Regions from separate parts of the Paenibacillus sp. URB8-2 genome, predicted to be linked through region 3. Evidence: predicted binding sites of a transcription regulator. Region 3 holds the regulator's gene; each other region holds the start of a gene.
What was found. The regulator Rex, encoded in region 3, represses fermentation and respiration genes when NADH is low (regulators of the CRP and FNR family bind a similar motif). The targets are predictions, from matches to a motif close to TTGTGAAATATTTCACAA.
Positions count from the first base shown of each region.

Region 1: a site for Rex is predicted at 3,289-3,306, ahead of PUR_RS25620 (cytochrome ubiquinol oxidase subunit I). Genes of this name have one in related genera too.
Region 2: a site for Rex is predicted at 2,659-2,676, ahead of PUR_RS24470 (formate/nitrite transporter family protein). Genes of this name have one in related genera too.

Region 1 is NZ_AP023239.1:5,529,737-5,540,527, reverse strand. It holds gene PUR_RS25645 (MBL fold metallo-hydrolase) at 1-627, shown strand, start outside; gene PUR_RS25640 (hypothetical protein) at 596-802, opposite strand; gene PUR_RS25635 (S1C family serine protease) at 1,136-2,377, shown strand; gene PUR_RS25630 (cold-shock protein) at 2,667-2,867, shown strand; gene PUR_RS25625 (cold-shock protein) at 2,963-3,205, shown strand; gene PUR_RS25620 (cytochrome ubiquinol oxidase subunit I) at 3,420-4,823, shown strand; gene cydB (cytochrome d ubiquinol oxidase subunit II) at 4,810-5,829, shown strand; gene cydD (thiol reductant ABC exporter subunit CydD) at 5,829-7,724, shown strand; gene PUR_RS25605 (amino acid ABC transporter ATP-binding/permease protein) at 7,721-9,706, shown strand; gene PUR_RS25600 (CxxH/CxxC protein) at 9,879-10,046, shown strand; gene PUR_RS25595 (VOC family protein) at 10,155-10,523, shown strand; gene PUR_RS25590 (Crp/Fnr family transcriptional regulator) at 10,744-10,791, shown strand, end outside.
Region 2 is NZ_AP023239.1:5,287,624-5,298,414, forward strand. It holds gene PUR_RS24465 (molybdopterin-containing oxidoreductase family protein) at 1-1,423, opposite strand, end outside; gene PUR_RS24470 (formate/nitrite transporter family protein) at 1,730-2,557, opposite strand; gene PUR_RS24475 (FAD-dependent oxidoreductase) at 2,863-4,227, opposite strand; gene PUR_RS24480 (formate--tetrahydrofolate ligase) at 4,569-6,203, opposite strand; gene PUR_RS24485 (LLM class flavin-dependent oxidoreductase) at 6,505-7,527, opposite strand; gene PUR_RS24490 (DUF3243 domain-containing protein) at 7,625-7,972, opposite strand; gene PUR_RS24495 (M15 family metallopeptidase) at 8,086-8,928, opposite strand; gene PUR_RS24500 (DEAD/DEAH box helicase) at 9,076-10,632, opposite strand; gene PUR_RS24505 (ABC1 kinase family protein) at 10,738-10,791, opposite strand, start outside.
Region 3 is NZ_AP023239.1:3,612,195-3,622,985, forward strand. It holds gene PUR_RS16600 (AAA family ATPase) at 1-577, opposite strand, end outside; gene PUR_RS16605 (hypothetical protein) at 570-1,103, opposite strand; gene PUR_RS16610 (cell wall elongation regulator TseB-like domain-containing protein) at 1,385-1,903, opposite strand; gene PUR_RS16615 (amidohydrolase) at 1,997-3,298, opposite strand; gene PUR_RS16620 (redox-sensing transcriptional repressor Rex) at 3,285-3,935, opposite strand; gene dinG (ATP-dependent DNA helicase DinG) at 4,438-7,296, opposite strand; gene PUR_RS16635 (tetratricopeptide repeat protein) at 7,411-8,052, opposite strand; gene panD (aspartate 1-decarboxylase) at 8,171-8,554, opposite strand; gene panC (pantoate--beta-alanine ligase) at 8,547-9,437, opposite strand; gene panB (3-methyl-2-oxobutanoate hydroxymethyltransferase) at 9,437-10,306, opposite strand; gene PUR_RS16655 (biotin--[acetyl-CoA-carboxylase] ligase) at 10,596-10,791, opposite strand, start outside.

The sequences.
Region 1 (10,791 bases), 1.9 Mb from region 3:
TCCGATCATGTCAAGGGCCTCGGCGCGGTTGCGCGCAAGTATGGCCTGCCGATCTACGCCAACAGCAGCACATGGAGCGCAATTGAGAAAGGGATCGGGAACATCGAAGAGCATAACCGTCTCGTTTTGGAGACCGGGCAATTTAAGGATTTTGGAGACATGCGGGTCGAATCGTTTGCCATTTCCCACGACGCCGCCGAGCCGGTCGGCTATAACTTTTATGAAGGCAAAGAGAAGCTCAGCGTGGCGACGGACCTCGGCTATGTCAGCGATAAGGTCAAAGCGGCGATCTCGGACGCCGACGTACTCGTGCTGGAGGCCAACCATGATATTGAGATGCTGCGGATGGGACGCTACCCGTGGAATACGAAACGGCGGATACTCGGCGACATGGGCCACTTGTCCAACGACGCGGCGGGCGCGGCTCTGAGCGAGATTTTGACAGGACGCACCAAGCGGACCTACCTGGCCCATTTAAGCCGCGATCATAATATGATCGAGCTTGCGAGAATGTCGGTGCGAGGGGCGATGGAAGACAGAGGCTGCTTCTACAAAGACAGCGAGTTTCGGCTCTGCGACACGTATTACGACCAGCCTACGCCATGGGATACGGTGAGCGAATCATAAGTTGGTCAAGCTCCGACATTTTGCGCTCCAGCTCCTGGCGCGTGATCAATCCTTTTTCAATCAGTAGTTCTACGGCTGCGCTAAGAGCCAGCGTCATATGATAGTGATCGTCCTTCAAATCGCCCAGCTTGCCGATGAACTGCACCAAATCCATGGTTGAAGAAAAAGAATCCATAGTTTTGCCTCCTGCCACTATTTGTCGTTTTTTTATTTTGACGAACACGGCGCTGCCTCTCGGCGCTATGATACAATAGAGGGACAAAGCAGTCCGTTTGCACGCTGCCTATCGTCAGTATTACTAGTATTATAGTCTGACAGGCGTTAAAGTATTCCGCACTTAAGAGATTGGGCGCTTCTTTAATGCAGCAAGATGGCCTTTTTATATTGAATGAGCGCATAGCTGAAACCTTTTTGCGCAAGACGCAGTCTATAAAATGAAAACGAGACGGCTGCAGGGCAGGCTGCCCCACGCTTCAGGCGCGAGTTAAAGAGGGGAGAGGATGATAAGTTGGGACTGTTTGATGATGATTTCTATTCCACCAAAGTATCCAGACGGAGAGAACGAAAAGTCTCAAAGCAGCGGTCTATGCCCCGCCGCTGGTCGGCCCGCAGCAGACGGCTGAGGCTGTCAACGATGCAAGTCTCCGCGATCTGCTCCCTGTTCAGCGCGGTAGTCGCGGTTCTGCTGTTCAGTCTTGTTACGGGGCAGTTGTCCCATGAAAAAGGAGGCCAGCCCGCTTTCATTCAGAATGTCACGCCAAGCAGCGGGGATCCTTACGACCGGATTATCAAGGCAGCGGCTACCGTCCGTCCGGCGGTTGTCAGCATAATCAATCATAAAGAAGAGAATACGAAAGATACGCTGGATGAGTCGGCGCTCGGATCGGGCGTAATTTATAAGAAAACGGACGACAAGGCGTTTATTATAACCAATAACCATGTCATCTCCGGCGCGGGCAAGCTTGAGATTGTCACCGTGGATGGAGAGACCCGCAAGGCCGAGCTTGTCGGCGCGGATAAAGTCAGCGATCTTGCCGTCCTCTCCATTGATGCCGGGGGGATCAACACTGTCGCCAAACTGGGAGATTCCTCGAAGCTTCAGCTTGGGGAGACGGTGATTGCGATCGGCAATCCGCTCGGCCTTGGCGATACGCTTACCTCGGGCATTGTCAGCTATGCGAACCGCACGATTCCGGTATCCCTTAACCAGGACGGCGTTTATGACTGGGAGCAGGAGGTTATCCAGACCGATGCAGCCATCAACGAAGGCAACAGCGGAGGAGCGCTCGTCGACCTGAACGGCCGGGTGATCGGCATCAATACGATGAAGATTTCCGATACCGGCGTGGAAGGCCTCGGGTTTGCCATTCCGGCTAACCATGTCATCAAGATTGCGGAGGAACTGGTCCTGAAAGGGAAAATCGCCCGCTCCTACCTGGGGGTATACTCGATGGATCTGAACAACCCGTATGTTCCGCTTGCCGAAGACCAACGCAAGGCGCTCAAATTGCCGAGCAGCGTCAAGGAAGGCGTCGTCGTTCTTGATGTCGTCGGGCCGGCCAAGGAAGCCGGGCTCAAGCTGAATGATGTCATTACGAAATTCAATGGCCAAACGATTGATTCCACGCTGAGCCTGCGCAAGTATTTGTACAATGAGACCCGGATCGGCGACCCGCTCGCCATCACCTTTTACCGGAACGGGATAGAGAAAGAAATTACGGTTATGCTTGAAGAAAAACCGGGGGAATAATTCCGGAACTTGCAGGATATAATACTAAAGCGCCGAAGAAAAGGCTGGCTGTGCACGATTGGAGCGCCAGCCTTTTACGGCAAAAAATGGAGAATTTACCGGTCGTTAGCTTGCCTTTGCTACCGCGATGTGTTACTATGATATTAGTCATAATTTAATTTGAAACTTGAATTTTCACATTGAGAAGGGTTGTCAAGTTGGTAAGAACAGCCTTTCTCAATGTGTGAATTTTTTCTTTGTTCAAAGATAAAAGGAAACATGTTAATTTTATTTTTTGGAGGCATACACCATGCAAACAGGTACAGTTAAATGGTTCAACGCAGAGAAAGGCTTTGGCTTTATCGAAGTTGAAGGCGGAAGCGACGTATTCGTACACTTCAGCGCAATCACCGGCGACGGCTTCAAAACGTTGGACGAAGGCCAACGCGTTGAATTCAACGTTGTTCAAGGCAACCGCGGACCGCAAGCCGAGAACGTTGTAAAACTGTAAATTAACCAAACACCGTCCCGCTTGAGAAGAGTCGGGACGGTCTTTTTTTAAACCTTATACCAACCTTTGCACGTAGAGAAATGGAGGGAACGGCATTGAACTACCGGAAGAAACCACTGGAAGAAATACCGGAAGAGAATACGGCCGTATGGTCCTGCACGAACGATGATTGCAACGGCTGGATGAGAGATAATTTTTCGTTTGATGTTGCGCCTACCTGCCCTCTATGCCACGCGCCAATGGAGCAGGGAATGAGAATGCTTCCACAATTGTACAATTCCAACGGCGATCCCAAATCGCTGAAAAAGGGCATTTCCATTTCTCAGGGTGCAAGTTAAAGGTGAAAGTATAGTATAGATTTGTAAGCCGAAAAGGTTTAAGACGGAAAACCGTCTTATTTTTTTTGTTTTTGTCGAAAAATTTGTGATCAATGTCACAAATTTATTGATTTTTATGCTGGAAAAGCGGATTATAGTGTGACATAAATCACAATTCACATCTTAAAATTTTGACAAAATATAAACAACTAAACGGGGGGAAGGAAGGGAAAACATGGACACACTTATGCTGTCGCGCATGCAGTTTGCGTCGACAACGATTTTTCACTTTTTCTTTGTGCCGGTGACGATCGGATTGTCGTTCATCATCGCGATTATGGAGACGATGTACGTACGCAGCGGCAACGAAGAGTACAAGCGAATGGCTAAATTTTGGGGGAAGCTCTTCCTGGTTAACTTTGCAATCGGGGTTGTGACCGGGATTTTGCAGGAATTCCAGTTCGGAATGAACTGGTCGGACTACTCGCGCTTTGTCGGTGACGTATTCGGGGCTCCGCTTGCGGTTGAAGCCTTACTCGCGTTTTTCCTGGAATCGACGTTTATCGGGATTTGGATTTTCGGTTGGGACAAGGTCTCCAAGAAGATCCATTTGCTGTCTATCTGGTTTGTTGCGATTGGCACCACGTTGTCGGCTTTCTGGATTCTGGCGGCGAATTCCTTTATGCAGCATCCTGTAGGGTACACCATCAATAACGGCCGCGCGGAGATGAACGATTTTCTGTCGCTGATCACCAACGGTCAAGTTCTGGTTGAATTTCCGCATACCGTACTAGGCGCCTTTGCCACCGGAGCCTTTCTGATTATCGGTGTCAGCGCAATTAAGCTGCTGAGAAAGCAGGACGTCTCGTTCTTTCAAAAGTCTTTCAAAATCGCGGCGATCGTCGGCATTATCAGTTCGATTGGCGTTGCCTTCGCCGGCCACTGGCAGGCGCAATACCTGGTTAAGACCCAGCCAATGAAGATGGCCGCTTCCGAAGGCCTGTGGGGCAAGAGCGGCGACCCTGCGCCGTGGAATGTAATCGCCAATATAGATCCTGAGAAAATGGTAAGCACTCATGAACTTAAGATTCCATATGCGCTTAGCTTCCTCTCCTACAGCAAGTTCTCCGGTGAGGTCAAGGGGATGAAAGAGCTGCAGGCCGAGTATGAACAAAAATACGGTCCGGGCAATTACATACCGCCTGTACGTACGACCTTTTGGAGCTTCCGGATCATGATTGCGGCAGGTACAGCTATGATTTTCATTTCATTATGGGCTGTATATCTGATGTGGCGCAAGAAGCTGGATCAGCCGAACACCGGGTTCCTGCGCATCTGCTTATCCGGACTGCTGCTGCCTCCGATCGCCAATACGGCGGGCTGGGTCATGACGGAATTCGGGCGTCAGCCTTGGACCGTTTTCGGACTGATGACCACCGAGCAGAGCGTCTCGCCCAATATTACGGCAGGACAAGTCTTGTTCTCGCTCATTACCTTTAACGCTATCTATGGGGTTCTGTTGATTGTGCTGATCTATCTGTTCGTCAAAGTAATCAAAAAAGGCCCGTACGCCATCGACGAAGACTCGCATTCGACGGACCCTTATAACAAAAAGGAGGGACACCATGCTCTCACTTAATGAACTTTGGTTTGTTCTGATTGCGGTTCTCTTCGTCGGATTCTTCTTCCTGGAAGGCTTCGACTTCGGTGTGGGAATGCAGTCTCAAATGCTCCCGAAGGATGAAAAGCAGCGCCGGGTGATGATTAACTCCATCGGCCCTTTCTGGGATGCGAACGAAGTATGGCTGATTACCGGGGCGGGTGCGATGTTCGCCGCTTTCCCCGAATGGTACGCGACGCTGTTCAGCGGATTTTATGTACCGTTTGTATTCGCTCTGTTCGGTCTGATTCTTCGGGGGGTGGCCTTTGAATACAGAGGCAAAGCTGAGTCCGCCGGCTGGAGAACGACTTGGGATCTATCCATCCTGATCGGCAGCTTCCTTCCGCCTTTCCTGCTCGCCATAGTGTTTGCGAGCTTTATCAAAGGCCTGCCGATTGACGGCGACATGCAGATGCATGCGGCTTTCTTCGGCGATATCGTCAATGTCTATACCGTGCTGGCCGGTGTTGCGGTCGTTCTGATGTGCAACATCCACGGCCTCCTATTCACGGCGCTTCGCACCTTCGGCGAGCTTCAGGAACGGGCGCGCAAACGGGCGCGTGCTCTGCTGCTGCCGACGGGCGTAGTGCTGCTGGCTTTTGTCATCATGACTTACTTCCAGACGGATATCTTCGACGTGCGCGGTGCGCTGCTGTGGGCTATTGTGGTGCTGGGGCTGGTCGCCTTCTTGCTGGCGGGTTATTTCAGTAAGAAGAAGCGTGACGGCTGGGCGTTCGGCATGACCGGCGCGGTATTGGGCCTCTCGGTAATCTCCGTATTCGTCGGCCTGTTCCCCCGGGTTATGGTCAGCTCGCTTGGCGAAGCTTACAACTTAACTATTACGAACGCCGCATCCGGTCATTATTCGCTTAAAGTGATGACGATCGTGGCGCTGACCATGCTGCCGTTCGTGCTGGGCTATCAGATCTGGAGCTATTTTATCTTCCATAAACGGCTTAGCGATAGGGAGACTCTTGAATATTAATGGATAGAAATTTGCTTGGGTATAAAGGAGTGAGGCCGGTCTTTCTGGCGGTGGGCTTCCTTACCCTGGTGCAAAGCTTGTCCATCCTGCTGCTGGCCACGTCGCTGGCAGAAATTATCTCCGCGCTGTTCGCGGGCAATCCGCTGAAGGAACAATGGGGCACTGCGCTATTGTTCCTTCTTGCGTTTCTGGTGCGGCATGCCTGCGGACTGCTGATGAGCAGCATCTCGTATCGGTTCGCCGAGAAGACGGGCAGCGCCATGCGGCGTGAGATGATGGACAGGCTGTTCCGGCTGGGGCCGAGAATGGCTGGGGATCAGGGAACGGGAACCCTGGTGACGCTTGTTCTGGAGGGTGTCACCAAGTTCCGCACCTATTTGGAGCTGATCATTCCGCGGATGGTCGGAATGGCGGTAACGCCTGCGCTGCTGCTTGTTTATGTGTATATGCAGGACCGCATGAGCGGCATCATTCTAACCGTGACGATGCCGATCCTTATTGTGTTCATGATTCTGATCGGCATGACGGCGCGGAAGCAAATGGACCGGCAACTGGAATCATATCGCACGCTGTCCAATCATTTTGTGGACTCGCTGCGGGGGCTTGAGACGCTGAAGTTTCTTGGCCGCAGCAAGGACCACAGCCAGGCCATCGCCGATGTAAGCGACCGCTACCGCTCGGCAACGATGCGGACGCTGCGGGTCGCGTTTCTGTCCTCGTTCGCGCTTGATTTCTTCACCATGCTGTCCGTTGCTTCCGTGGCCGTCAGTCTCGGTCTGCGGCTGGTGAACGGCGAAATGACACTTGTAACGGGGCTGATGATCCTGATTCTCGCACCGGAGTATTTCCTGCCGGTTCGGCTCGTCGGCGCCGACTTCCACGCCACGCTCGACGGCAAGGAGGCTGGCGAAGCGATGAAGAGCATCATCGACCGGGAGACGGTCAAGGCGGTGGCGTTGGAGCATTCGGCGCCATCTTCTTCGGAATCTGTGGCAGGAGATGAGGGGCGGTCGGAAGACCGCTCCGGGGAAGCGGGTACGGCGTATGCCTCGTCGGCGGTGGGTAAACCGGGTCCGAATCCGTCTGGCGGCGGGAAAGCAGGAGCCTCCGGTCCTGACCTTTCGGCATTGCCGGATTCCGTATTTGCCTGGACCGGCAGCAGTACGCTGTCTCTCCAAGGTATCGGCATACGGCATGAAGAAGACGGCCCTTCCTCGCTGGAGGAGATTAGTTTGCAGTTCACCGGCACCGGCACAATCGGCATCATCGGCGAGAGCGGCGCCGGTAAGTCGACACTGATCGATGTGCTTGCCGGGTTTTTGCATCCGGGAGGGGGCAGTATAACGGTTAACGGCTGCAAGGTGAGCTCGCTGACCGACGACGCGTGGCGGTGCCAGACGTCGTATATTCCGCAGCGTCCGTACATTTTCAGCGGAACATTGGCGGATAATGTCCGGTTCTACTACCCGGAGGCTTCGCTGGAAGCCGTCACTGGGGCGGTCGCTGCCGCCGGATTGTCGCCGCTTGCCGACTCGCTGCCTGACGGATTGAATGAAATGATCGGCGGAGGAGGACGCTCCTTAAGCGGCGGTCAGGAGCAGCGGGTCGCGCTGGCGCGGGCTCTGCTGAGCAGCCGTCCGATCATGCTGCTGGATGAACCGACCGCGCATCTGGATATTGAGACGGAATATGAGCTGAAGGAAACGATGCTGCCGCTGTTTGAGGGCAAGCTCGTCTTTCTGGCTACGCACCGTCTGCATTGGATGGCGGACATGGACGTTATTATTGTCATGAAGCAGGGCAGAGTTGCCGAAGTGGGCACCCATCAGGAGCTGCTTGAACGCAAAGGAACCTATTACGAGCTTGTAGTAGCGCAACTGGAGGGGATTCATTGAAACGGGAAGGCTGGTTTGCTCCCTATGTGTCGTCCTATTTCTGGCGTTTCCTGGCGATTGTCCTGCTGGGTGCGCTGACCGTGTTCTCGGCTTCATCCCTGATGTATACGTCCGGCTTCCTGATTTCCAAAGCATCCATCCCGCCGGAGAACATCCTGATGATTTATGTTCCGATTGTCGGTGTTCGCGCGTTCGGCACAAGCCGGGCGGTCATTCACTACGTGGAGCGGCTGGTCGGGCATGATACAATTTTGCGGATTTTGTCCAAAATGCGCCAGCGGCTGTACTCCATCCTGGAACCGCAGGCATTGTTCCTGTCCTCGCGCTTCCGCACGGGCGATATTCTCGGCATGCTGGCCGACGATATTGAGTATTTGCAAAATGTATATCTGCGCACCGTATTTCCCGCCGTAATTTCCCTGATTCTTTACGCGGCGGCAGTCATTGCCATCGGTACATTCGATGTGCGTTTCGCGCTGCTGGTCGGCCTGTACATTCTGGTGCTGGTCGCCGTGCTGCCGCTCATTTCGCTGCTGCTGACGCAAAAGCGCCAGCGAGAAATCAAGCAGGAACGGAACCGGCTGTACCAAAAGCTGACGGACGCCGTGCTCGGCATGAGCGACTGGATGATCAGCGGGCGGCAGGGGCAGTTCGTTGAAACGTACGAGGCGGATGAACGGGCGGTTGCCCGTACAGACGCCGCGCTGCGGCGCTGGGCGCGAATCCGCATGTTCCTCGGCCAGTCGGTGGTCGGCCTGGGCGTGGTGTCCATGATCTGGTGGGCCGGGGGCGAGTTTGCGCAGGGAGTGATTCCCGGCACGCTGATTGCCGCCTTCGCGCTGGTGGTCTTTCCGGTTGCGGATGCGTTCCTGCCGGTATCCGAGGCCATCGAGAAAATCCCTCAGTACCGCAATTCGCTGGAACGGCTGGCGGGTGTGGCGGAAAGGCCGCAGGAGTTGGCGGATGGCGGTGCGCCAGACAGTGGTGATTCCGGCCGCGCCGATTGGTATCAGTCTGCCGCCGGAGGCTCGGACAAAAATTCGGCGCATCTGGGCAAAGGGAGAGCCGTTCCAAGTGAGCCGATCGGTTCAGCGGCTGAAGGTTTGCGAGGCGGCGAACCGGGCAGCACTAATTTGGAGCAGTCTGATGCTGACCGTGCAGCTGGGAGCGACTCCGGCCGCGCTGGTTCAGACCTGTCTGCAGCCGATGGCCAAGAAGGTCATTCGGCGCATATATCGCTGCGCAATGCAAGCTACCGTTACGGTGAAGCGGGGGAATGGTCGGTCCGCGATTTGACGCTGGACATCCCCCAAGGCGCAAAAATTGCCATTATCGGCCGCAGCGGTGCAGGCAAATCGACCCTGCTGAAGATGATCCAGGGGGCGATTGCACCGACCGCAGGATCTGTCACGATTAGCGGACGTGCCGCCGCTTCTTACGGAGATCGGATTCCATCAATAATTTCCGTGCTGAACCAGCGTCCGCATCTGTTCGACACAACAGTGGCGAATAATATCCGGCTTGGCGATCCCGAGGCTTCGGAGGAGGACATCGCGCATGCGGGCGCTTTGGCGAAGCTGGGCGACCTGATCGCCTCATTGCCTGCAGGTTACGACACGCGGGTACGCGAAGCAGGCCAGCGCTTCTCCGGCGGTGAACGCCAGCGGATCGCGCTCGCGCGTATCCTGCTGCAGAACACGCCGGTCGTTCTGCTCGACGAGCCCACGGTAGGCCTCGATCCGCGTACCGAGCGAGAGCTGCTGTCGACGATTTTTGCCGCAATGGAGGGCAAGACGCTGATCTGGGTGACCCATCATCTCGTCGGCGCAGAGCGGATGGACGAGGTGATTTTTATGGAGAACGGCAGAGTCGAAATGCGCGGAACCCACGCCGAGCTGATGGCTTCCAAGCCCCGCTACCGCAGATTGTATGAGCTGGACCGGCCGGGGTATGCGGCGCAGCGCGCCTCTTCGGCCAATTAAGCCAAACGCAGCATTTTTATAGAGTAAGGCCAATCATAGACCCGTAAAAGTACAGCTGCGTCGGGCGGCCGCTTTTGCGGGTTATTTGGATTTCTTTTTCGCCGGAATTGTGGTAGAACAGTAAGAGAAGTATTACGCTCAAAGAGCAAAGGGAAAGGGATGCTTGCATTACATGTATGTTGTCTGTAAAGAACATCTGGAGCTGGCCATTGATATGTTTGTCGACGAATACGAGGACGCGCCCGACGTCGTGGATTTGAAGGATACCGAATTCTCGGACTGGGACCCGCCGGCCAAATGCGCGGAATGCGAGAAGAACGCGGAATATCTGGTCGTGTAAATAGAAATGGGAGAGAAACGGTACCGCCCCTGAAAGAACGGCGAAGCCGTTTCTTCTTGGTTGATCGCATATTAGCGGATGGGACAATCAACAGAGGGGGATACACGCATGAATTTGAGCATGAATTGGATTACACTCCGGGTGCGCGATCTCGAGGTGTCCCTGACCTTCTATCACGGGATCCTCAAACTGCCGGTTCAGCGCAGATTCGAGAGCAGAGGCAGGCAGATTGCCATGCTGGGTACGGAGGGGCAACCGAAGATTGAGCTGATCCAGGGGAGCGAACCGGGGCTTAAGCTGGAATGCGGTGTGTCCATTGGTTTTGAGGTGGAGTCCCTGGATGGGGCAATGGAATATTTGAAGAACTTGGGCATTCCGGTTGCACGTGGACCGGTCGCGCCGAATCCGCGCCTGCGGTTCTTTTATATCCTGGACCCGGACGGCTTTGAGGTGCAGCTGGCGGAGCATAGCGATTAGGGCAACCTTAGCCTACAAAAAAGAGAAATGTACAACCCGCCTGGCCTCCCTTAAAATGGAGCATGGTGCAAGTCATATCCGATCGGCGTGACCGACCCGCACTACTGCGTGCTGTAATTAACGGTGGAGAATGGGCGGTACGGCAGCCTTTTTCATTCGGACAATTTTGACGTGCCCATGATGCGGTAACTCATACACTGAAGGAGGAAGGCTGGAAAAAATGAAGCATCTTTTACTAAAATATATGGCCCGGCTGACCTCTTTGAGC
Region 2 (10,791 bases), 1.7 Mb from region 3:
CATAGCCCATGGCCTTGCCAAGCAGCGAGAACAGCTCAACATTGCTCTTGCACTCTCCCGGGGCGGCCAGTACCGGTTCCTGGAGCTGGATATAGTGATGCCAATAAGAGCTGTACAAATCGGTATTTTCAAAAGTCGACGTCGCGGGCAGCACAATGTCGGCGTATTTGGCCGTATCAGTCAGAAAAAGATCATGCACGACCGTGAACAGGTCCTCGCGCGCAAATCCGCGCCGCACCCGCTCCACGTCCGGCGCGACGACGAGCGGATTGCTGCAGTAGACGAACAGCGCCTTTATCGGCTGCTCCATCATTTCCAGCGCTTCGCCGATCCGGTTCATATTTATGCTGCGTGCCCGCGGATTCGGGCGCAGATCGGGACGCTCCAGCGCCCGGGAATTCATCCCGGCATACCCGCCGTTGCCCTTGGTCGCGCCTCCCCCCGTCTTCAGCCATTGTCCGGTCAGCGCCGGCAGACAAGCGATGCTGCGCACCGCCATGCCGCCGTTATCGTGGTGCTGAAGCCCGTTGCCGATGTGGATATAAGACACCCCCGCCTCTCCGTACAGCTTGCCCAACTGTTCAATGTCTTCTGCGGGGATGCCCGTAATGGCCGCCACGGCCTCCGGCGTATAGTTCTCCGCCTGCTTCCGGAGCTCTTCATGTCCCACCGTATAAGACTTGAGGAAACTTGAATCCGTCAGCCCGTCGCGGAACAAAATATGCATGATGCCGAGCGCCAGCGCCGCATCCGTCCCCGGGTAGAGCGGCAGGAACCAGTCGGCCCACTGCGCCGTACGGTTCTTGTGAACGTCGATGACGATGATCTTGGTGCCCTTCTTCCGGGCCTGCTCGGCCAGCACAACCTGATGCATGTTCGTGCTGACGATATTTCCGCCCCAGACGATGATCAGATCAGCGTTCACTATATCCTCAGGGCTTGTCCCGCCGCTGAAGCCCATCGTATATTTCCATCCCGTGCTTCCGGCGGCATTGCAGATCGTCTGCTCCAGACGGCTTGCTCCAAGCGCGTTAAAGAACCGGCGGTCCATCCCCTCTACGCTTAGCACACCCATGTTGCCGTAGAAGCTGTAAGGCAAAATACTCTCCGGACCATATTCCTCCGACAGACTGCGGAATTTGCCTGCGATTTCGGCAATTGCTTCATCCCAGCTGATCGGCTCGAACACGGCCTCCCCTTTGCGCCCCGCACGGCGTAGCGGGGTTGTCAGCCGGTCCGGATGATGGACGCGCTGAGCCATCTGCCTAACCTTGTTGCAGATGGCACCCCGGGTGACCGGATGCTCAGGGTTTCCTTCGATTTTTACAATTTTGCCGTCTATCTTATGCACAAGAAGCCCGCAAGTGTCGGGACAATCCAGTGAGCACACCGCCGGAAATACGCCATTCTCCAGTTCTTCCATGCTGCAAGCCCTCCTCATTTTTGCTGCTTTTATTGTATAATCGAACATTCTTATCCGTAAAGCAAAACGGAGCCGCTTGCGCTGATTCGAACCGGTAAAAGCCGGGTAATAGAAAACATGAAATACTCCCTATTTTTTCGCCGTAAGCTTCGGTTTCGTTCCCCCGGACCGTTAGCGATTACGGCGAATTTTGTGTTGCCTTGGGTATTTACTCATACAAAAGGGCACCGCTCCTCCGGAGACGGTACCCTTGATTGGTTTCAGGCATTGCACTTATAAAAAAATTATGGCCGTAATCGCCGGTAATTAAGCGTGCTTCTTCACGCCGGCGGAAGCCACGCTGTCCAGCGATTGAACCGCAGCAGGCGATTTGCGCAGGTAGGCGTTCCAGTAGGCGCCGGCTACAAACAGCGCACCGCCTGTCAGGTTGCCGAGCCAGACCGGAATGAAATTGCCAACGTATTGCCCCCATGTGAAATGGCCTTCGAAAATGGCCGCCGGAATCAGGAACATGTTGGCGACAACGTGCTGGAATCCGATGGCGACGAAAGCCATGGTCGGGAACCAGATGCCAAGAATTTTGCCGCTGAAATTGTCGGCGCCATAGGACAGCCAAACGGCCAGGGCAACCAGCCAGTTACAGCCGATACCCGAGATGAAAGCTTGCAGGAAAGTAACGTCCAGTTTGTGTTCCGCCAGATCGACCAGCTTATCGAGGTAAACGCCGTCAGCGGTCAGACCCACGATATGGCCGAAGAAATAAGCCACGAACAGCGCGCCCGCCAAATTACTCAGCGTAATCAGAATCAGATTCTTGATTGTCTCTGCAAACGAAATTTTCTTGGAAAACATTGCAAGCGGCACAGCCATCATATTGCCGGTCAGCAGTTCGCCTCCTGCAAGAAGCACGAGAATGAGCCCGACCGGGAACACTGAAGCCCCGATAAAGCTGGCAATAGACCCCCATTCCTTCGGCGCGCTGGCAATGACGCGAATATCAAGCAAATACCCTAGAGCGATGAACGCTCCCCCCAGAAAGCCAAGGATAAGCACGGTGGCCAGAGGGTTATGCGCCTTCTTGATGCCGTTCTCCACCGTTGCTTCCGCAATTTGCTGCGGTTTGTTATAAGCCATGATTCCTGTCTCCTTCTATATTACTTTAAATTTTTCCTTTACGCCCATTGTAGCTCTTTGCCCCCTACATTTACGTGATAATTATCACTTAAGAAAATCACTAGTGAAATTTTTCACCAGTGTGTCAAACTTTAAATCGCTTCCGAAAACTGTAAAAAGCGCATACAACGCCGCCGTTAAGCAACCGGCGCTTCGGGCGTCAGTCAAGCTTGTCCGGTTCCCGAAAATATAAAAAACCGGAGCCGCGTTCGGCTCCGGTTGATACTGATATTCGGGTTAAGATATGGCGGGGACGCTCAACTTGGTTACACTCTGACCGGCTGTTTGCTCTCCGCTGATTTCGGCAGCGCCTGAAGCCCCGCCGTGTTCAGGAAGTTCCACGGCTTGTTGTAATGCGGCTGGAAGAAGAAATCGATAAAGGCGAGCTGGTCGACCGTCATACCGTTTTGGATGCAGACGGAGATCGTATTGATCGACTGCGTCAAATCCATTTTCGACATGATTTGTGCTCCGAGAATCCGGCGCGTGCCGCGTTCAAAGACCACTTTAAGCTGCAGTTCCTCAAAAGTCGGCATAAACTCCGGACGGTAGTTGTCCGTAATCATGACCGCTTCGGCATCGATTCCTTCGTGCTTGGCAGCAGCTTCAGTTAAGCCGGTTCCGGCGATGTTGTCTTCGTAAATTTTTATGCCGGAAGTCCCTTGAGTTCCCATGTAAGGTATTGTATTATTCACCAGATTGCGGGCGACCAGTGTGCCCATCCGCACGGCGTTGGTAGCTAGTGGGATGTAAGCTGTTTTGCCGGTCGGATTGTAATGGATTGCGCAGCTGTCTCCGGCAGCAAAGACGTCCGGCGCGCTGGTGCGCATATAGTTGTCCACGATAATCGCGCCGTTGTCCAGCATATTGACCTGCCCCTTAAGCAGTTCCGTGTTCGGACGGAAACCGATGCACAGGATAACGAGATCGGCTTTGTATTCGCCTTTATCCGTAACGATTGTTGTTACCTTGCCGTCTTCACCTTTGAAAGAGCTGACCTTCTCGCCGAGCGCCAACTCGATACCGTGATCCTTCAGCGATTGTTCGATCGGATTCGTAAACTCGGCGTCCAGATATTTGCTCAGGATGCGCGTCTCCGCATCGATCAGCGTAACCTTTTTGCCGTTAAGCTGGAATGCCTCGACCAGTTCGACGCCGATATAACCCGCCCCGACGACGGCGATATGGTTTGCGCGCTGCGCTTTTTCAATAATCGTATTGGAATGATGGAAGTTTTTTGAGAGCAGAATATTATCAAGCTCCATTCCCTCAAGCTTCGGCACGATCGGCCAAGAACCCGTCGTTACAATCAGCTTGTCGTAGGTGTCGTCAAATTCCTTGCCCGTGTTCAGGTTGCGGGCGCGCAGCGTTTTGTTCTTCGTATCGACGGAGACAACCTCATGGCGCATGTTGGTCTTGACTCCAAGCTCAGCAAGCTTCTCCGGGGACGAATAGAACAATCCTTGCGGGTCCTTTACAACGCCTCCGACATACAGCGCTATGCCGCAGGACAAGAACGAGATGTTGTCGTTGCGCTCATATACGGTAATCTCGGCTTCCGGGTACAGCTGGGCTGTATTGACAATGGCGGCGGTTCCTGCGTGGGTGCATCCGATAACGGCTACTTTCATGGTTTCTTCCTCCTCCAATTTGCAAAGCTCTTTTTTGTATAAAACGTTTGTTAATGTGATTTTTTTCACTTTATATGATTATTATATTGTGATAATTATCACATTTCAATCATTTTTTTGCCAATTAACATATTGTTCACAATTTAAAGTAAACCGCTTCGGCATAAGTCGGTTTTAGTTTTGCCCGCTTGCCCTAACATTATGTCAGCGGAAGAATGAAGCAGCCAACCCCATTGAATGGATGCGCCTTCCTGTGTTCAATCCAAGTCCCCATAAAAAATCCCCCGGTTTCACTAGCGAAACCAGGGGATTTGTGTATTATGCATAAGATTCAGGTCATGCTATAACAGACCGAGCAGGCGTCCTTCCTCATCGATCCGCAGCCCTTCGGCGGCGGGCTTGGCCGGAAGCCCAGGCATAGTGACGATGCTGCCTGTAATGACAACGGCAAAGCCCGCTCCCAGCGACAGCGTAATATCGCGCACCTGAACGGTGAAGCCCCGCGGCGCGCCGAGCAATCGTGGCTGGTCGGAGAAGGAATAAGGCGTCTTGGCCATACACACCTGCAGGCGGCTTAGGCCCAGTTTTTCGATGAGCGCCAGGCTGCGCTTTGCCGCCGGACTGAAGGCGACATCGGCGCCGTGGTAGATTTCCTTGACGATTTTGCCGATCTTCGACGGAATGTCCAGTTCGTTCTCGTATAAAGGAGCAAAAGAAGACGCATCACTTACGGCCAGCAGCTTCTTCAGCTCGGTCGCCAGCTCCAGGCCTCCCGCACCGCCTTCAGCCCACGCCTTGGAAATGGCGACGGGTACGCCCAGGCGGCGGCAAGCCGCGAGCACTTCCTGAATCTCCGCCTGGCTGTCCCCTTCAAAGTGATTGAGCGCCACTACGACAGGAACGCCGAATTTCCCTAAATTATTGATGTGGCGCTCCATATTAGCCATTCCGGCAAGCAGAGCGGCCCGGTTTCCGGCGTAAAGCTCTCCCTTGGGGACACCGCCGTTATATTTCAGCGACTTTACCGTCACGACCAGTACGGCGGCCGAAGGCTTAAGGCCCGCCTGCCGGCATTTGATGTCCATGAACTTCTCCGCCCCGAGATCGGCGCCGAAGCCCGCCTCTGTTACGACGACTTCGCCCAGCTTCAGGGCGTAGCGGGTGCCGATCACGCTGCTGCAGCCATGCGCGATATTGGCAAACGGACCCCCGTGCACGATGACCGGCGTTCCCTCAAGCGTCTGCACCAGATTCGGCTTGACTGCCTCTTTCAGCAGAGCGGTCATCGCATCCACCGCTTTCAGTCCGCCAGCAGTCACCGGCTGCCCTTCAAGGTCATAGCCGATCAGCATGCGGCCAAGGCGCTCCCGCAGATCCGTCAAATTATCGCACAGGCACAGCACGGCCATAATTTCCGAAGCGGTCGTGATCTGAAAGCCGCTCTCCCGGACGATCCCGTTGCCGTCGCCGAGCCCTGTAACAACGCTGCGGAGACTGCGGTCGTTCATGTCCATCACCCGTTTCCAAACAATTCGCTGTGGGTCCAGCCCCAGCTCGTTGCCCTGGAAGATGTGATTGTCAATCATAGCCGACAGCAGATTATGCGCCGACGTCACCGCATGGATATCGCCCGTAAAATGCAGATTGATCTCGTCGGCCGGAACAATCTGCGCTTTGCCGCTGCCCGTTGCTCCGCCCTTCATGCCAAGGCAGGGTCCGAGGGAAGGTTCCCGCAGCGCGGCTACCGTCTTGACGCCCGCCTTGTTCATGGCCTGTGCGAGCCCGATCGTCGTCAGCGTCTTTCCTTCTCCCGCCGGCGTCGGGTTGATGGCGGTAACCAGCACCAGCTTGCCGTCGGGACGGCTTTTGATTTCATCCCACAGGGATGGTGCCAACTTTGCCTTATATTTGCCGTATAACTCCAGATGATCTTCTTGAATGCCCGTCTCTGCCGCTACTTCCGTAATTAACCTCATATCTGTATATAGACCTCCTGCACCTTTATCCTGAACCTTGTCCCGGCTGCCGCCAGCAGCCGCATTTCTTCGGACATGCCGCACATTAGCTCTATTTCAGGATACAGGCTCTTTGAAAAGCGTCAAGCCTTATTTTTCAGGGATTAACGCTTTCTCCACTCATCCGCATAATAAAAAAAGCCTCCCGAAAAGAGAATTTCTCCTTCGGAAGGCTTCGGAACCGTGCTTTACGTTTCCCTTTCATCTGACATGTAATATGATCGGCTGCTTATTTCAACCGGCAAAGCGCCAAAAACAGCTGCTAACTGGGAGACTGACGCCCAGCCAGCCCGCACGCTTCGGCGATCAGCCGATAGGATTTCAGCTTATCCGAAAAGTCGTGCATCACGCTGGCAATGATCACTTCCTCGCAGCCGAACCGCGCGCAGATTTCGTAGAGCTGATCGCAGATCTCTTCGGGAGAGCCGACCAGTATATGTTTGCGGTTCTCACTAACGATGTGCTTCTCGTAAGGCGTATAGGGATATGAAAGCGCGGACTCGATCGAAGGCGTCGGGGTGGAGACATGCGTCTTGTCCAGCAGGACGGCCGAGAGGTCCATGCTGGAAGCCAGCCGGTCCGCTTCTTCGGCCGTCTCCGCGCAGGCCGCGAACACAGCGACCATGCCTTGGGGCTTCAACAACAAAGGCGATGGGCAAAAATGAGCGCGATAGGCCGCCATCGCCTCCTCCCCTTCGCTAAAGTTAATGAAACGGGCAAAAGCCAGCCCCGTTCCCAGCCTGGCGGCCAATTCCGCGCTGTCCCTGCTCGAACCGAGCAGCCAAATCTCCGGCGGGGAGGCAACAACAGGCATGGCCTGAAGCCCCGCAAAACGGTGATGCAGGTCCGCTCCATTGTTCAGATAGGCGATCAAATCTGCAATCTGCAGGGAATAATGATCCGGGCCGGCCTTTCCGTATTCTTGCAAAGCGCGGACGGCCAGAACGCCCCCGCCGGCTGCCCGGCCGATCCCCAGATCGATGCGCCCGGGATAAAGGGCCTGCAGCACACGGAAATTCTCCGCAACCTTGTATGCGCTATAGTGGGGGAGCAGGATACCTCCTGAGCCGATTCGGATGGAAGAGGTAACGGCCGCCAAATGCGCCATGAGCACTTCCGGACTCGATCCGGCAAGGCCGGGCGCAAAATGATGCTCCGCTACCCAGAAGCGGAAATAACCGAGCCTTTCGGCTTCCCGGGCCAGAGCGGCGGTCTGCGCGAGCGCCTCGGCGGGCGAGCTTCCTTCCGATACCGGCGACTGGTCAAGCACACTGAGCTTAATCATGGTAAGGCATCCTTTCCGCGAGAACTGACTGCCGGCCTATGACCCAAAAAAGCCCTCTTCGGCAAAGCCAAAGAGGGAGAAACGCTCTATTCCGATCTTAGACCGTTTCGGACAACGCAAGCCTGACCAGCATGGAAGCGAACTTGGTTCGCTCCTCTTTGCTGCCTACCTTCCACAGTTCGAGAAGGAGCTTCTCCTCGCTGTTGCGCGGTTCCTCGTAAGCGGCCAAATAATCGGCCACCTTCTCGGCCGCTTGGGCAAGCTGCGCCTCGCTGAGGCCGATTTTTCTGGCCAGTTGAACCCGCTTGCTCAAATAAGTCCGAAATGAATCGAAGTTGTTCAAGATTTCTTCTCTTTGACCCGGCTCGATCCGGTCCAGGGTTTCCTTCACCATATTGATCGCCACGCTGCCGTCTTTGCTTACAACATGATTATGCTCAGACACGTTGTCGCCTCCTTAAGCGCTAATAGCGGTTTTACACTATTTAACCGGGGCTGAAAATGGTGAATCAAGGTCAAACCGGACCAGATACTTTTAAAAAATAATAACGCGCCCAATTATTTTGAGACGGGCACGGCATTATAGTACTCCTCCAGCGTAATGCCTTTTTCCGTCAGGTAACGGGCGATCTCCTTACCCACATAACGTACATGCCACGGCTCATACATGTAACCCGTAACGGCTTCTTTTCCTTCCGGATAACGGATAATGAAACCATACTCCGGAGCATGAAGCGCCAGCCAATTCGCTTCCTTCGTTCCGGCAAAACAACTCTCCGCCGCACATTTGCCGTCCCTGCCGGAAAGGTCGATCGCCAGCCCCGTCTGATGTTCGCTGTAACCGGGAACGGCGCTGTAAGTACGCGCCTTTTCCTCCCCGTCCCGCTCCGCATAGGCGTTGAACAGACTCCGCTGCGTCTTCGTGGAACGATAGGCGGAAACCCCCGCCAAATACACCTTGTCCAACTTCGCGGCCGCGAACATCTCTTCGAGCGCATGAGCCGCTTCCTTGCGCATCATCCGCTTCTCAATCTTTTCTTTGAATGTAAACGGAACGTCGGGATACACCAGATCGGCCGGCTTATAGTCATCGGGCAGCCCGTACTGCTTGTTCACGATGACGCCGATGCTGTCCGGCTTCGTCGCCGCAAGCTGAGCCTCTCCGGCAGGTCCCCCGCTCAACGCCTCATGTGAGACTGAAGGAGAGGCTGAAGGAGAAACCGAAGGGGCCGGCGGTGTGCCCGCCGGTTCCGTCGCCGCCGCTCCTCCATTAAGGTTCGGCTGATCAACGGCTGCGGCCCCGCCGCCGATGGATGAAGCCGGCGATGTATATTTCCCTATTCCCCAGCCGGCGGCGATGACGACAAGGAACAGGAGGGGAATCCATATTTTTTTGCGCATAGCGCTTCCTCCTTATAACCGGTGTTGCTGTTGTATACCCTTATAGACAAGCTAAAGGCGGCAAATGTTTCAGCCGCCTCCCAAGAAATCTCTGCCAACCGCCGTTATCGGGCGGTTCTTTCATGTCCCGGCATAGCCCGTCGTCCTTTATCTGCCGCGGTTGCCTCGGCTGCCGCCGCCTTTGCGGCCCGCCTCGCCGCTCCGCGCGCCGCGTCCGCCGCTTGCCCGGCCGGCGTAGCCGGGTGCGGCCTTGCCGGCGGCGCTTTTCCTGCCGCCGCTACCTGCTGCACCGCCGTGGGAAGGCCCGCCATGCGCATGGCCTAGGCTACCCTGCGCATGGCCTTGGCCACCCTGCGCACGGCCTTGGCCGCTGTGCGCGGCGCGTTTGTCCGCAGCCGCTCCGTCCTGGCGGCTGCGCCGTCCCCGGTCGGCGTCCCTGCCCCGGCCGCCCGTTTCCTTGCCGCGGCCGCTTACCCGCGCGCCGCCCGCCTTGGGCCCGCGCCCAGTCCGCGCGGACTCGGAAGCGGTGCCTCCGCGCGCGCCGCCGCCCGTGCCCGTGGCGAATTTGGCTTCGCCGAATTCGCCCTTCTCATAGCGGCGGCGTTCCAGCCGCTGCGAAATGCCGCGCTCGATCATCTCAAGCCCCGCGCGGTCGCGCGGAGAGGCGAAGGTGATCGCGAGCCCTTTGCCGCCCGCCCGTCCGGTGCGGCCGATGCGATGAATGTAGCTGTCCACATCCAGCGGCATATCGTAATTGAAGACATGGGTCACGCCCTCCACGTCAAGCCCGCGGGCAGCGACGTCAGTCGCGACGAGCAGTTGAAGCTTCGCCTCACGGAACGTCTTCATGACCGCCTCCCGCTTGTTCTGCGACAAGTCTCCGTGCAGCTCATCGCAGTCATAGCCCGCTTCGCTGAGAGCTTCGCCCAGCTTCGACACCCGGCGTTTCGTCCGGCAAAAAATAATGGCCAAATACGGGCGGTCCTGTTCGATCAACGCTTTAAGCGCTTCCTCCTTCGCACGGTCGGTACACTCGACGACCTGCTGGCGGATATTGTCCAGCGGAATCGGCGAGCCGCTCTTGATCACAATGTCGACCGGCTGCTTCATATAGCTTGCCGCCAGCTGCTTAATCGGATCGGGCATGGTCGCCGAGAACAGCATTGTCTGCCGCCTCGAGGGGATCGCCGTAATGATGCTTTCAACCTCGTCGAGAAAGCCCATATGCAGCATTTGGTCCGCTTCGTCGAGCACCAGCATGGTCACTCCGCCCAAAGCCAGTGTCTCGCGGCGCATATGGTCCAGCAGTCTGCCCGGCGTACCGATAATGAGATGTCTGCCGCTCTCAAGCTTGCGCAGCTGCTTCTCCACGTCCTGTCCGCCGTATACCGCCAGGATCTTGATGTCGCTCTGGCGCGTAAGCTTCCGCGCTTCCTCCGTAATCTGAAGGGCCAGCTCCCGGGTCGGCGCCATGATCAGCGCTTGCGGAAAAGGCCGGTCCGGCCTGATTTTATCCAATATCGGCAGCAGAAAAGCCAGCGTCTTGCCCGTTCCCGTCTTGGCTCTCGCAATCACGTCCAGACCCTGCACCACCGGCGGAATCGCTTCCGCCTGAACCGGGGTAGGCTGTGCAATGCCTTGCCCCTGCAGAAGCGCCGTCAGCGCCTCCGAAACTCCCAACTCTTTAAAACCCGGCAATTTCATCACCTCATTCTTCCTCATTTTATCGATTTCCCTTTTGTATACACCCTATACATTAAAAGCGGAAGAACTCCTGCCGGAGTTCTTCCGTCCCTTGTTCTTCTATACTCAGAATCTACCCGATTTGAAAATCGAGTAAATCAGCCAGACAAACATGAACAG
Region 3 (10,791 bases):
ACTCCCGCTGCTGCCCTCCTTCGCGTTTGCCTCCGATTACATCGATTTCGTCGATGAAAATAATCGCGCTCTCCTTGTTCTCCTTAGCGGCGCGGCCCCGGGCGTCCTTGAACAGATCGCGGATGCGTCCGGCGCCGACACCGACATACATTTCCACGAATTCACTGCCGGAAGCCGCAACGAATACCGAGTTCGTGTAGTGGGCCGCAGCCTTCGCCATCAGCGTCTTGCCCGTTCCGGGAGGCCCTGTAAGGAGAATCCCCTTAAGCGGACGGATACCGAACTTGCTGATTTCTTCATGCCGGATCAGAAAATCTAGCGCCTCGCGCAGCTCCTGCTTCGCACTATCCTGTCCGCCGATTTCTTCAAACGTCAGCTTTGCCGGACCGTTCTTCTTGCGCTTCTTCTCCGCGCCCGCATTAACAGCGATACCGCCGCGCAAAAGGGTAATAGCCAGCAGAGCGCCGACCATGGCAACAGCAACAATTATCGGAACGACATTAAAACCGAGAAAGGCTAAAAAAATCAGCAGCACAGGGACAAATCCGATCAATACTTCTTTACTCCATTTAGGCATTGTTCCATACCCCCATCGTTTCCGGCTCGCGCGGTAAAATGATAAATTTGCTCTCTTTGCCGTCCGTCAGACTTACATATACATTTTTGTCGTCGATTTCCGTCGTGGCGGTAACGTTCGTGTACTGGGTGGACAGCTCTTTGAGCTTCTCCGGAATAAGCGTATATTTACGGCTTTCCATCGCCTCCGCTACGGAAAACATCGCTTTATCCCAATATTCGTCAAGCTTTTGGTTAGAGTGCTGTTCCACATCCAAATTCACGGTCCGTCCGCCAATCGCGGACTTGCCTTCGGTATTTATATATTGAACCAGTTCACGTAATTTCGTGCCCGGCTGCAAATCAAGTTTCAGAGTAACTGCATTGCGGTTAATAGAGATATGGGAAGCGTTGACTCCCTTATAGCTGCTTACAATCTTTTCAAGCGGCTCCTGAACGGCAAATTGACGATACAGAAACCAACCGCCGAACAGCAGCGCGGCTGACAGCAGCGCGGTCAACAATACAGGCATTAGACGAAGTTTCAAGCAACGTCCTCCTCTCAAATGATGACAAACTTTATAACTTTCCAAGCAGCGTGCTCAGCGCCATTCCGAGTCTGGCATGCTCTTTGCCATGCCTTGATACATCTAGTAGTATATCATAGGTGTATATACTAGAACGAATTAATTGTGAATAATATTTAAAATTTTATCTTCTATTTTTTCCCTTTATAATTCATGGCGGGCCTAGCGCTCCGAAAAATAAAATCTAAAAAAAGAACCAGCCATCCCTGAAAGGGTTTGGCTGGTTCTTCGTTTACGCTTCATTAACGGCTCGGAAGGCTGTAGCCGTCGCCGATCTGCTCACCGTCCGAGAAGCGGTAAAACCGATAATAATATCGGTCTCCGTCTTTATAAAAAAGCTGCCAGGCGTACTCGCCGTTGTAAGCGCCGGGAAGCAATCGCTCAATCTTGATGCCGGGAAGCGAGGAGGCGATAATCTGCCGCATTTTTTCCTCGGATGTGCCTTGAGACAGCTCTTCGGCATGCACGGCATTCTCTCCCTCTACCGGCTTTCCTTCAGCAGTAAAGCGCACCCACACCATCATTTCGGTTCCGGTCTTGTTTTTGCCGGTAAGGACCCAGTAAATGGCGTTTTCGTCCCAGACCGATTTCTGAGCTTGGTCGATTTCCGTAAGCCCCGCCCTGCTTATTGCCGTGGCTTCAGCTGCGCTGCGCTCGCTCCATTGATCCTTCAGCACGTAAGCAAAAAATTGATACAAACCGAACAGAAGGAGCAGGGCCAGGAACGCCCCGTATAAAATCCATTTTCTCCTTTTTCTCAACGTGCAGCTCTCCTTCTAAGAAGAAACGGCAACGCCAACCTTATACAGGCGGCGCTCATTTCTTGTAAAAAGTAACCTTTAGCTCCAATCTACTTACCGCTTCAGCAGGCCCTCGAACGCTTCCTGGGCTTTTCGGCGGATCTCCTCTTCGTCAAGCGTCAGGGACTTCCCGTTTTTGACAACTTGCTTGCCGTCCACCCATACATGCTCGACGTCCTTGGCGCTGGCCGAGTATACGGCATGTGATATAAGATCCGTATGCGGCAGCAGATGCGGCTGGTCAATATCGATGGCGATGAAATCGGCCTTCATTCCCGGCGCGAGGCGGCCCACTTGATTAAGGAATACGGACTTCGCGCCATACTCCGTTCCCATACGCAGCGCTTCGCCGGCTGGAACCGCCGTCGGATCGCCGGACACTCCTTTATGGATCAGCGCGGCCAGGCGCATTTCTTCAAACATGTCCAGGTTATTATTGCTTGCCGGACCGTCCGTTCCGAGCGATACCGTAACGCCCGCCTTCAACAGCTCGGGTACGCGAGCAACCCCGCTGGCCAGCTTCAGGTTACTGCCCGGATTGTGGGAAACGCCGACAGACTTACGGGCAAGAATTTCAATTTCCTCGTCGTTCAGATGGACGCCGTGCGCCACAAGCGACGGGCGGGTGAACATGCCAAGCTTCTCGAGATGGGCTACGGGCCGCAGTCCGTAATCCGCTTCGTTCTGCTCCACTTCCCGCCGCGTTTCAGACATATGGGTATGAATAGGCAAGTCCAGGTCATGGGCAGCCTGAACGAATTTCTCGAAATAATCCGGAGGGCAGGTATACGGAGAATGCGGCGATATCATGGCCGTGATTCTTCCGTTCGCTTTACCGTGCCACTCTTTTGCAAAAGCAATCGCTTCCGCAAGCTTCTGGTCCTGCACTTCCGGCGGGCACAGTCCGATTACGCCCCGCATCAGGACGGAGCGTATTCCGGAAGCTTCAGCCACTTCCGCGACCCGGCCCATGTGATCGTACATATCGAGAAACGTCGTTGTTCCTCCCTTAAGCATTTCCAGTACCGACAGGGCGGTTCCCCAGTAAACGTCGTCGCCAGTGAATTTCCCCTCCATCGGCCACATTTTCTCCTGGAGCCATACCTGAAGAGCAAGATCGTCTCCGTAGCCGCGCAGCAGAGACATCGCTGCGTGCCCATGCGTATTGACCAATCCGGGCAAGAACAGAAGACGGCTTCCGTCAAAGGAAGGAACGTCTTCTTCAAGCGCAGGCGGTTCTTCCCCTATGTATGTGATCAGATCGTTATCGATAACCATATACCCGTCGATAACAGGCTTATCAGCGCCGGGCACAGCGAATTTGCCGCCGCGGATCATCCATTTATTGCCCATCAACTTCCTCTTCCTTTCCTTCGTGAAGATAATACGCCAAGCTTTGCAGGTCTGTCGTAAAGTCGGCAGCGTGCACGCGAACCTCGGATGGCGTCTTCAGGATTACCGGCGCAAAGTTCAGAATTGCTTCAATGCCGGATTCAATGAGAATATCCGCGACATTTTGCGCTTCCTGATCAGGCACGGTAATGATGCCGATGCGAATGCCCTGCTCACGGACGGTATTTGCAAGCTCGTCCATGGGCTGGACGGTCAGTGTATTGATTTTGGTTCCGACTTTCGGCTGATATGAATCGAAGACGGCCGTTATTTTCATCGTATCTTTCAAATATGCATTGTAATTGGATAGAGCATGGCCCAGGTTGCCGGCTCCGACCAAAGCAACGTTGATCGGCTGATCCAGCTTCAGGATATGGCGGATTTTCTCGATCAGGTACGGAACGTCATAGCCGATTCCTTTTCTGCCGAAGTCTCCGAAATAGGCCAAATCCTTTCGTATTTGCGCAGGATTTAAATCGAGCCGCTGTCCAAGCTCTTGAGAAGAAACAGTAGCGATTTCGCGTCTGTGCAGATCGTTCAAAAACCGCAGATACACAGGCAATCTGCGGACAACGGCCTCCGATATTTTGTCCGATTTCATGTGTTCTCCTCCTAAAAGATTATCGATCCCTCCCAAACCCTCCCTTCCAAGGGAGGGCCCCAAGGGCTGCCGCCCTCTGGACACCCGCTAATGGCAATTGGCGTTGGCGGAAGTTGGGCGGAACCTTGATCAGACGGGTGAAGGATCGCTTATCGTCCCGTTCGGGACACGCTTTACGAATGGCGGGATTTAGTTATAGGACCCGCCAAAAGATTAAAACCGGACAGATCGGCCTATGTTGTACAATGGCCAATCCGTTTCTAAAAGCGGCAAGGCTAAAATCGGGTGATCGGCCTATGTTGGACAATGGCCAATCTGTTTCTAAAAGCGGTAAGGCTAAAACCGGTGATCGGCCTATGTTGTACAATGGCCAATCTGTTTCTAAAAGCGGTAAGGCTGAAACCGGAGATTGGCCTATGTTGTACTATGGCCAATCCGTTTCTAAAAGCGGCAAGGCTAAAACCGGGTGATCGGCCTATGTTGTACTATGGCCGATCCGTTTCTAAGATGCTCCGTCATGCTGCAGCCATTCGGCGATTCGCGGAACCATTTGCTCTGTTGTCATATGCTCCATTTTGGGTCCCGGCAAGGAGTACAGGAAGTATTTCCCGTAATAAGATTCGATTACTCTGGTATCATATACGATAACAATTCCGCGATCCTGCGCGGTCCGCACAAGGCGGCCGAATCCCTGTTTGAAACGGATGACGGCCTGAGGCACGGACAGCTTCATGAACGGATTCTTCTTCTGCGCCTGCAGTAGTTCGGCTTTGGCTTCCGCAAGCGGGTGGTTCGGCGGCTGAAAAGGCAATCTGACGATCGCCAGGCAAGTTAGCGCGTCGCCGGGAATATCCACCCCTTCCCAGAAGCTGCTCGTTCCCAGCAGAACGGAAGCGGAATTTTCCTGGAAGCGGCGGAGCAGCTTGCTCCGGCTGCCTCCTTCGACGCCCTGGCCCAGCACGGCGATCTCCTCGGAGGCCAGCGCCTCCTTGAGCGGGTCGTAGACCTGGCGCAGCATCTTGTACGATGTGAACAGAACCAGCATGCGTCCCCTCGTCGTTACCGCGGCCTCGGCCAGGGAATGAACCAGCATATCAACGAACCGGGCGTCGCCCACCGTACCCTTCACGCTGGGGAAATCCCGCGGAATGACCAGAAGCGCCTGATCCCGGTATCGGAACGGAGAAGGAAGCTGTACAGTAGACAGCCGTCCTTCCTCATGAGCCTCATTCAGACCCAGATTGTCGATCATAAACTGGAACGATTTATCGACGGACAAGGTTGCAGACGTCAGAACGATGCTTTTTTTCTTATCGAAAAAAAGTTCCTTCAGGTGGGTGCTGACATCGACGGGCACGGCATAGAGCTGCAGCGATTTGCTGCGGTAATTTCCATTTGCCTCCAGCCAATATACAACATTTTCATCGTTCATGCCCATAAAAAAACGCACCTGCTCGCGGATATCGCCCAAATCTTTGAATAGCCCGCCAACATCGGTTACAAGGCTGTCAGCCGAAGACTGACCTTCCTGATCGCGCATCTCGGACAGCATTTTGTCGCCCTTGCGGATAATATCGCTTAATGAAAGATTCAGTGTATTCTCAAGCAAAGCAAGCTCTTCCCAGCCTTTCGGCTTCTTGGAGGGAAGAAGGCGGTGCACAAGCTGCCCCGCTTCTCCCGCCCCCGAGTCGGCGCGTTCCGGCATCAGAGTGAACAGCTTCTCGCTCAGCAAATCCCACGACTCTTTTACGGTAAGGAGATCGGGATACAGCCTGTCGATAACGCCGCTCCACTCGGAAGCCTGCTCGCTGCCCGAGCTTTGAAGAATCTGACGCAGCGCTGGGAGCTGACCGTTCCGGCTGTCTTTGTACAGACGATTCAGCGTATGAGACACGGTGAAGTGCTTCATATGCATGCCCAGGTGCTTTCCTGCCACTTCCTCCAGCTGATGCGCCTCGTCGATCACAAGGTAGTCATAAGAAGGAAGGAGCTGATGGCCCGCTTTTACATCGGCAAACAATTTGGAATGGTTGGTAATTACCACGTCGGCATTCCCCGCCTCATGCTTGGCGCGATGATAGTAGCATTTACGGAACCACGGACAAGCCCGCCCCAGGCAGGAGTCGGTATCGCTCGCCACCGTTTCCCAAAAGTCGCCGCCCCGGCTGCTCATATTCAGCTCTTCGTCGTCGCCCGATTCAGTCTGAGTGAGCCACACGATCATTTGCGCGGCAGTCAGCGTGTCCTCTCTCGGGGAGACGAAATCTCTTTTATTTATTTTATGTTCAAATTTACGCAGACACAAATAGTGTCCTCTTCCTTTAAACACCGCCGCTTTGAACGGAAAGGGCACGGTCTCGGTCAATAAAGGAATATCTCGTTCGCGAAGCTGGTCCTGAAGATTAATCGTATGAGTGCTGACCATCACTTTTTGACCCGTACGGACGCTCTGGTAAATGGCAGGCAGCAAATAACCGAGCGATTTGCCGGTTCCCGTGCCCGCCTCGATCAGCAAATGCTTCTCTTCTTCCAGCGCTTGGATCACTTCGCCGAACATGATCTCCTGAGCCTGCCGGCTTTCGTATTGGGGCAGGATGCTTCGCAGCCGCCTGACGACCTCTTCCATGTAGTCTTCAAAAGACAGCTGCTCCGCTGGATTATCGCCCTCCTCCCGCGGAGGAGGCAGATCCGTCCAATCCTGGGCGGCCAGCGCAAGCTGACGATAGAAATGAAGCTCGCCTTCAGGCTGAAACGATTCCATTTCGCGTTCGCCGAGCAGTCCCTCAAAGAACCAGCTTAAATCGCTGTCTTCTCCTGCAAACAACTCGGTCAGGCGCTGCACCGTAAGCAGTGGCTGGCTGTACAGCTCGTCCAGACATTTCAGCAGCACGTGCGCTGTCGCAAGCGCGTCGCTGTCCGCCTGATGCGGACGCTCATGGATAATACCGAAATGGGAGCTGACGGATCCAAGCTGGTAAGTGGTGAGCGACGGAAAACAGATTTTCAGAAAATCAATCGTATCGAGAATACGGCCCTGAAACGGCAAATACCCGCACCGGTCCAAGGCGTTCTGCAGAAAATGAAAATCGAAAGAGACATTATGCCCGACAAGCACGACATCATTCAGCAGGGGCACCAGTTCCATCATCATCTCTTCAAGTTCAGGCGCGTCCTGCACATCGCTGTCGGTAATGCCGGTTAAACCGGTAATAAAAGGGGGTATCGGTCCTCCGGGCTTGACGTAGGAACCGTATACACGCGAAATGGTCCGGTCTTCTTCTATAATGGCAAGTCCGACCTGAATAATTTCACCTACGGACTGGGTTCCCGTTGTTTCAAAATCAAGCACGGCAAATTTCATGATGTTTTAAACCCTTTCATTTGAGACTCCCTATCAGCATAACAGATGTTGCGAAAAAAGGCGATGCACACCGCCGTTAGCAGCAGTTGCATCGCTCCAAAATTACCGCCTGAATTACAGCAGTGAGACCAGTTGGCTTCCGATTTTAAGCTCGCCTCTTCCGCGCCGGCAAACCTCCAGATTGGCGTCTGGCTCGGGAAACGCGGGATCATATTTCAGCGCCAGACCGAACAGCTCCTTTGCTTCCTCAAACCGGCGGCCCGACCCCGCAATACAGCCCATTGCGTTGTATAGATGCGCCTTAAGCTTCCGGCTCTGAACAAGGGGCAGCATGTGCTCCAAATGTTCCCATGCCGCACCGGCTTTGCCCAAATGGAGATGGGACATTGCAAGGTACAGCCGGGCGGGCAGGTTGTCGGGATAAAGAGAGATGACGATGTCGAACTGTTCGATGCATTTCGGATACATCAGCAGCTTGTAATACCCCTGACCGCGCGCAAAATTCTCCATCTCAACCCCGGAGGCTTCACCGCCAAGCGGCTCCGGTTCCGGCTCTTCGGCAAGCTCCGCATTCTGGCGGAACAGACTGAGCGCCTCCGCAAAAACCAACCACTCGTCCAGCGCTTCATCGCTGAGCTTGCGGAGCATGCGGTATTTGCTTAACAGCTCACGACGCCGTATTCCCTGGGCTTCTGGCAATTGTCTGGCGATATCGGAAAGCATAACGTTCATTTCGGCAAACATCTGTTGAAACACGGGAGCCATCCCTCCTTGAGGAAAATGAGATCAGTGCAGCTTGCCTGACTTCATTGTTCGCCTGAGGACGCTCTTTCATGCGTGGCAGTGATTGCATGGTTGGCCCGTGATGCCCGAATCAGGCAATCGTCGCGTGAAGCTCTTTGTTGTCCAGCTTAACCGGACGGTTGTTCTCATCCACAAACACGACCGTAGGCTTGTGCCGTTCAAGCTCTTCCTGGGAAAAAATCCCATAGGAAATAATAATTACCGTATCGCCAGGTTGCACAAGTCTTGCCGCCGCGCCGTTCAGACAAATGACGCCGCTGCCGCGCGGACCCGGAATGACATAGGTTTCCAGACGGGAACCGTTGTTGTTGTCCACAATCTGCACCTTTTCATTCTCCAGCAGGTCGGCAGCTTCCATAAGAGCCTCATCAATCGTAATGCTGCCTACATAGTTTAAATTGGCTTCGGTTACCGTCGCCCGGTGAATTTTCGATTTCATCATATGTCTAAACAAGAGCTGCGACCTCCTTCGGCGTAAAGATGATATTGTCGATCAGACGGGTTCGGCCGAACCGGACGGCCAGCGCCATGATAATTTCTCCTTCGGCTTCGGTGAGCGGGAAATTACCCTCAAGCGGTTCAAGCTCCGGAAATGTCAAGATTTCCGCATAATCAATATCAGCAAGCGGCGAGCCGGAAATAATGGTTGACAGCAGCTCCCGGACTTCACCGGTCGTAGCAGCGCGTCCTTCCTCTACCGCTGCGCGGGCCTCCCGAAGCGAACGGGACAGCACCAGCGCCTGACGGCGTTCTTCGGCCGATAAATAGACGTTACGGGAGCTGAGCGCGAGCCCGTCTCCTTCGCGTACGATAGGACAGGGAACGATCTTCACATTCATGTTCAAGTCGTCGACCATTTGCCGAAGCACCGCCACCTGCTGGGCGTCTTTCAGTCCGAAAAAGGCATAATCCGGTTGAACCAGGTTAAACAGCTTGGCTACAACCGTTGTTACACCGTCGAAATGACCCGGACGTGAAGCTCCGCACAGTCTCGTCGTAAGAGAAGAGACCACGATTTTGCTGCGGATTTCCCGGGGATACATCACCTCTACCGCAGGAATAAACACGATATCGACACCCTCGCGCTCCGCAAGCTCCAGATCCCGCCGTTCGTCGCGCGGATAGGCTTCATAATCCTCATTCGGTCCGAATTGAATCGGATTGACGAATATGCTCATGACTACCGTACCGCACATTTCGCCCGCACGGCGCAGCAGACTTGCGTGACCATCATGCAGATAGCCCATCGTAGGCACCAGCCCTACGGGCCCTTGTCCCGCATCGCGCATGAATCCGACGGCCTCCCGCAGCTGCTCTATCGTTCTAACGACTCTCATTATGATCTCGCTCCTTTTCCGGCTGCGCCGTACAATGATTCCAGAACACCCTCATCCGCACCGAAAGCATGGCTCGCTGCAGGAAAGGCGCGCTGCTTGACATCCATCACATACTGGCCGAGCGCGTCGCGGATAATACCGCCGACATCAGCGTATGTCTTCACAAACCGCTTCTCCCTGTAAGGCGAAGCATACCTCAGCACATCATGGTACACGAGCACCTGCCCGTCGCAATAGCGGCCCGCTCCGATCCCAATGGTCGGTATGGAGAGCTCCTTCGTGATGGCTTCAGCCACTTCCTCGGTCACGAGCTCCAGCACGATGCCGAACGCGCCCGCCTTCTCCAGCGCTTTCGCCTCGTCCATCAGACGCTGCGCATCCCTGGCGTCCTTGCCCTGCACCCGGTATCCGCCGATCGTATTTACCGATTGCGGCGTAAGCCCGATGTGGCCCAGCACCGGCACGCCCGCGGAGACGATAGAGGACACGGTTCCACAAATTTCGAGCCCGCCTTCCATTTTTACCGCATGGGCATGTCCTTCCTGCATCAGACGGCGCACATTCCGCAGGCTTTCGTCAATACCGCCGTGATACGTCATAAAAGGCATATCCGCCACAATGAAGGTATGCTCAGCACCCCTGGCAGCGGCCCGTGTATGATATACCATATCGTCGATTGTTACAGGCAGCGTCGAATCATATCCGAGAACAACGTTGCCAAGCGAGTCGCCTACAAGAATCATATCGACTCCTGCCTCTTCAGCCAGGCGGGCCGAAGGATAGTCATACGCGGTCAGCATGCTCAGCGGCACGCCTTCCGCCTTCATTTTTTTCATTTTCACAATATTCAGTGGTTGTTTTTCAGCCATTCCCTTTTCCCCTTTTGCGAGTCACCGCGCCGTTTCAGCGCAAACAAAAAAACCTTTTAGCGTATCTGCTAAAAAGGTCCGAAGGGCAAAAAAGAGTCACTCGCGATCGTCCCTTCTGTCTCGGTCCTTGCGGCTCAGAGCAGAATCCAACGTAACCGTTCATTACAGTTACAAGAAGTGCCATACCCAGAGTGCAGTTCGTATAACCGATACCGCCTCTTGCGAACAGTATAACAAATTCATCGTACAATTACACGATAAAAATATGACAACGAATGGAATTCTTTGTCTAAATCAGAACGATTTCGCCGGTGCACACGCTCGTAACCGTTCCGTTCTCCTCCCGAAGCAGCAGTCCGCCGTCTTCTCCAAGACCGATAGCAGTCCCTTCAAGCCAGCCCTGCGGCGTCTTCAAACCGATCCTTCTGCCCAGAGTAACCGACTGTTCCTCCCATAAGCGGGCGATGGGCTTCAACCCTTGATCC